DNA from 2 places in the Enterovirga sp. CN4-39 genome. Region 1 is predicted to be linked to the other one. Evidence: predicted binding sites of a transcription regulator. Region 1 holds the regulator's gene; the other holds the start of a gene.
The links. The regulator PhoB, encoded in region 1, activates phosphate uptake and scavenging genes when phosphate is short. The targets are predictions, from matches to a motif close to TGTCATNNANCTGTCAT.

Region 1 (2,447 bases):
AGGCCGCCATGCCCGATCATATCGTTTCCTCGTTCGACGCCGAGCTCGAGGGCCTTCGCTCCTCGATCGCCGAGATGGGCGGCATCGCCGAGAAGCAGCTCGCCGACGCGGTCCAGGCCCTGGTCCGCCGCGACACCGCGCTCGCCCAGTCGGTGATCGCCATGGACCAGCGGATGGATGCGCTCCAGCGCGACATCGAGGAGCGCGCGGTGCTGACCATCGCGCGCCGGCAGCCGCTCGCGATCGACCTGCGCGAAGTCATCGCGGCCATCCGCATCTCGGGCGACCTCGAGCGCATCGGCGACATGTCGAAGAACTGCGCCAAGCGCGTCCTGGCGATCGCCGACGGCTTCCAGGCGCAGAAGATCGTCATCGGCGTCCAGAACATCGCCGACCTCGTGATGGAGCAGCTGAAGGACGTGCTCGACGCCTATGCCCAGCACGACCTCACGCGGGCGCTGGACGTCTGGCAGCGGGATGGCCAGATCGACGCGCTGTACACGTCGCTGTTCCGCGAGCTCCTGACCTACATGATGGAGGACCCGCGCAACATCTCGTTCTGCGCCCACCTTCTCTTCGTGGCGAAGAACGTCGAGCGCATCGGGGACCACTCCACGAATATCGCCGAGACGATCAACTACCTGATCACTGGCCGCAACCTGACGACCGAGCGCCCCAAGGACGATCGCACGACGGTGCCGGACAGCGCGGCTGCCGAGTGAGGAGCCGGGCATCATGAGCGCCAAGCCGCGCATCCTGATCGCCGAGGACGAAGAGCCGCTCTCCCTGCTGCTGCGCTACAACCTCGAGGCCGAGGGTTGCGACGTGGAGGTCGCCGCGCGTGGCGACGAAGCGGAGCTGATGATCCGCGAGGACGTCCCGGACCTGCTCCTCCTGGACTGGATGCTGCCCGGCATTTCCGGGATCGAGCTGTGCCGCCGCCTGCGGCTCCGTCGCGAGACGGAGCGCCTGCCGATCATCATGCTCACGGCCCGGGGCGAAGAGGGGGACCGGGTCCGCGGCTTGGCGACGGGCGCGGACGACTACGTCGTCAAGCCTTTCTCGGTCCCGGAGCTCTTGGCCCGCGTCCGCGCGCTCCTGCGCCGGGCGAAGCCGAGCGAGACGGCGGAGCTCCTTGTCTTCGGCGATATCGAGCTCGACCGCTCGCAGCACCGCGTCCGCCGGGCCGGCAAGCCGCTCCGCCTCGGCCCGACCGAGTTCCGGCTGCTCGAATTCCTGATGACCAATCCCGGCCGCGTCTTCTCGCGCGAGCAACTGCTCGACCGCGTGTGGGGACGGGACGTCTATATCGACGAGCGCACCGTGGACGTCCATGTCGGCCGCTTGCGGAAGGCGCTCGGGGAAAGCGATCCCGATCCGATCCGCACGGTGCGGGGCGCCGGCTACTCGCTCGACGAGACCTACGCGGCGCGTTAGCTCGCGAGGCCGCTCGCACGCGGCATCGCGAAGACGGTCATCCGACGGCCTGCCAGGTTCCGATCGGGCGCAAGGTCGCGCAGGCCGGCCCCCCGTCGGGGGCTCTTCCGGGAAGCTCGGCCTCGATGACCAGGCCGGCCAGAGCCTTCTCGAGCAGTTCGGCGGGCAGTTGGTGGATGTCGATCTTGGCCCGTCGGCTCCAGGCGGATGGGCGCTGCCCGGCCTGCTCGCCGATCGCGATGTAGATGAAGCGCCGCGTCGCCCCTTCGCTGCGGACGAAGTCCCCAAGAAATCTCGGCCCGGGCGCGACCCGCACCGGCACGTCGAAGGAGACGGCCTCGTCGCCGGCCGTGACTTGGCCGACCGGCTCGTTCTTCTTGTTCTGAAGGCTGTAGGCGACGCCCGGGAGCGGATCCCGGATCCTGAGTCTCAGGGTGACGACCTGACCCGCCGCCATCGCGGTCCCCGTTGGAAGCGCCAGCATCCCAGTATGCCGACACCGCGGGCGCCCGCAACGGTCGCGCGCCCGCTGCCAAAACGAAAAAGCCCGCTCGTGCGGAGCGGGCTCTTGCTGGCGCGATGAAAGGCCGGGCTTCAGGCCCGGAGCCTCCGGCGCTCGGCCGCCGGCTGGTAGGCGATCCGGCAATGGTGCCCGCAATAGGGCAGGCCCGTGACGGCCCGGCCGCCGCAGAACGAGAAGTCCGGCTTGGACGGATCGCCGAGCGGCCAGCGGCAGGTGCTCTCGCGCAGCTCCATGATGGAGACGCGCTGAGATTCCGGGATCTCCGCCTGCTCGTCGTCACCCCAGCGCGCGTCGGCCACGAGCGTCGGGCCGGCAGGCTGCTCCGGCGCCCGCGCCAGCAGCGAGGTCCGCCCGGCGTCGAGCTGCGTCGCTGCCGGAGCGGCAGGGCGCGCCTTGGCGGGCCGCACCGCCGCGGCCGCTCCCGGCTTGGCCCGACCTGAAAGGCCGAGCCGATGCACTTTTCCGATCACTGCATTGCGGGTCACCC
Region 2 (2,447 bases), on a different contig from region 1:
GGGCGTGAAGGTGACCCGCATAGAGATCAAGGACATCCTGCCGCCGGCCGACCTCGCCGGCGCCATGGCCCGCCAGATGAAGGCCGAGCGCGAGAAGCGCGCGGCGGTGCTCGAGGCGGAGGGGCTGCGCCAGGCGGAAGTGCTCCGTGCCGAGGGCCAGAAGCAGGCCCAGATCCTGGCCGCCGAGGGCCGCAAGGAGGCCGCCTTCAGGGACGCGGAGGCTCGCGAGCGCCTGGCCGAGGCGGAAGCCAAGGCTACCGGCATGCTGTCCGACGCGATCGGCCGGGGCGACATAGCGGCAGCGAATTTCCTGGTCGCGGAAAAGTACGTCGAGGCCATGAAGGCGATCGCGACTGCCCCGAACCAGAAAGTCGTCGTGGTGCCGATCGAAGCCGCAGCGCTGGCTGGCACGCTGGGCGGCATCGCCGAGATCACGCGCTCCGTCTTCGGGAGCGACGGAGCGGGCGGCCAGGCGAGGCCGCGCGCAGGCCGGAGCCTGCCGCCCTCCTCGCCCCCGCCGGCGGCCTGAACCATGTGGGACGAGGTCGGGCTGCAGCCCTGGATTTGGCTGGTCCTCGGCCTCCTGCTCATCGGGCTGGAGACCGTGGCGCCCGGGATCTTCCTCCTCTGGCTCGGGATCGCGGCGATCCTCACGGGGCTGGTCGATGCCGCCTTCGACCTGTCGTGGCAGGCCTCCTTCGTCACCTTCGCGGTCCTGTCTCTCGCCGCCGTCCTCATCGGGCGTGCCCTGACCTGGCGCGGCAGCGCGGGCGGCGCCGGATCCCTGAACCGGCGTGCGGAAAGCCTGATCGGCCGGCGCTTCACGCTGGACCGGCCGATCGTCTCCGGCGAGGGGCGGATCAAGGTGGACGACACGGTCTGGCGCATCATCGGGCCGGACCTCCCGGCCGGCCGGGATGTCGTCGTCCGCCGGCTCGAGGGCGCCACCCTCGTCGTCGAGGCCGCGTCCTGACGCGCACGCAGCCGAGCACGCGGACGCGGTCGCTTGCGCGCAGGGCTGGTGAGGCCCATCATCCCGTGACGGGCTCATGACAGCCGAGGCGGGAGGCAGGATGAACGAGGGCGAGCAGCCTGAGATATTGCGCAGCGGCGGCCACGTGGTGCCGTTCCCGGCCGCCGCCCCGAAAACCCAGGTCACCTTCAGCCGTGACGAGTTGCGCCTGATCCTCAACGTCTACGGCCGCATGGTCGCAGAGGGGGAGTGGCGCGACTACGCCATGGATTTCGAGCGGGACCGGGCGGTCTTCTCCGTCTTCCGCCGCGCGTCGGAGATGCCGCTCTACCGGATCGTGAAGGAGCCCTCCCTTGCGCGGCGCCAGGGCGCCTATTCGGTGGTGGCGGCGGGCGGGCGCGTGCTCAAGCGCGGCCACGAGCTCGACCGGGTGGTGCGCGTGCTGGAGCCGCTGCGGGTGGTGGCGAACTAGGGCATGACCCTGCGCGGGATCTGACCACCACGCCGACCGGGCGTGGCTGGATCCCGGACTGGAGCCCGTCAGGCGACGCCGAGCGTGCGCTTCGCGTCCGCCACCCGCCGGGGATCGTCGTCGAAGACGTAGCCCTGTTCGAGCAGCCCTAGCGTGTAGCGCTTGTTGTAGATGAAGGCCCAGACGAGGCCGACCGCGAACCAGAGCAGGCCGGCCGAGAAGGCCGAGGCCACGAGCGAGCCGGCCAGGATCGCGAGCCCGATCCAGACGTCGCCGCGCATCAGCGCCGGGAAGCCGCCGAAGAAGAACGACGTCCAGCTGAAGCCGTAATAGCCGGTCCTGACGATGCCGGACTGGGGGTGGCGCAGACGGACCGCGGTGGCCACTGCATTCTCCTCGTTGATCAGATGGGGTCTCTGCCCCTTGGGCAAAGAAAAACCCCGGCTTTCGGCCGGGGTTTCTGCAAGGCCAGCCTTGAAGCGGAGCCGTTACTCGTTCCGGTTGCCCATGAAAGCGAGCAGGAACTGGAACATGTTGATGAAGTCGAGGTACAGCGTCAGCGCGCCGTAGACGGACACCTTGGCGGCGGTCTCGCCGTCATAGTTGCCGTACAGGTACATCTCCTTCAGCTTCTGCGTATCGTAGGCGGTGAGGCCCGCGAAGATCAGCACGCCGATCGCCGAGATGGCGAACTGGAGCGCGCTCGACGCCAGGAAGATGTTGACCAACGACGCGAGGATCAGGCCGATCAGGCCCATGATCAGGAAGGAGCCCATCCCCGACAGCGAACGCTGCGTGGTGTAGCCCCACAGGCTGAGGCCGCCGAAGGCCGCCGCCGTGACGAAGAATGTCTGGACGACGCTCGCGCCGGTGTAGCGCAGCAGGACCGTCGAGAGCGACGCGCCCATCACGGCCGCGAAGGCCAGGAAGGTCGTGCGCGCCGTCGCGGCGGACATCCTGTCCATCCGGAAGCTGAAGAAGAAGATGAAGGCGAGCGGCGCC

Region 2: a site for PhoB is predicted at 1,039-1,055, ahead of ACO2SS_RS05365 (DUF2794 domain-containing protein). Genes of this name have one in related genera too.

Annotation. Positions count from the first base shown of each region.
Region 1 covers NZ_JBMSEF010000014.1:39,398-41,844, forward strand. Annotated here, with positions in the region: gene phoU (phosphate signaling complex protein PhoU) at 9-722, shown strand; gene phoB (phosphate regulon transcriptional regulator PhoB) at 736-1,437, shown strand; gene ACO2SS_RS20365 (DUF5990 family protein) at 1,475-1,921, opposite strand; gene ACO2SS_RS20370 (GcrA family cell cycle regulator) at 2,032-2,447, opposite strand, start outside.
Region 2 covers NZ_JBMSEF010000002.1:335,518-337,964, reverse strand. Annotated here, with positions in the region: gene ACO2SS_RS05375 (SPFH domain-containing protein) at 1-529, shown strand, start outside; gene ACO2SS_RS05370 (NfeD family protein) at 533-973, shown strand; gene ACO2SS_RS05365 (DUF2794 domain-containing protein) at 1,074-1,445, shown strand; gene ACO2SS_RS05360 (hypothetical protein) at 1,514-1,831, opposite strand; gene ACO2SS_RS05355 (Bax inhibitor-1/YccA family protein) at 1,934-2,447, opposite strand, start outside.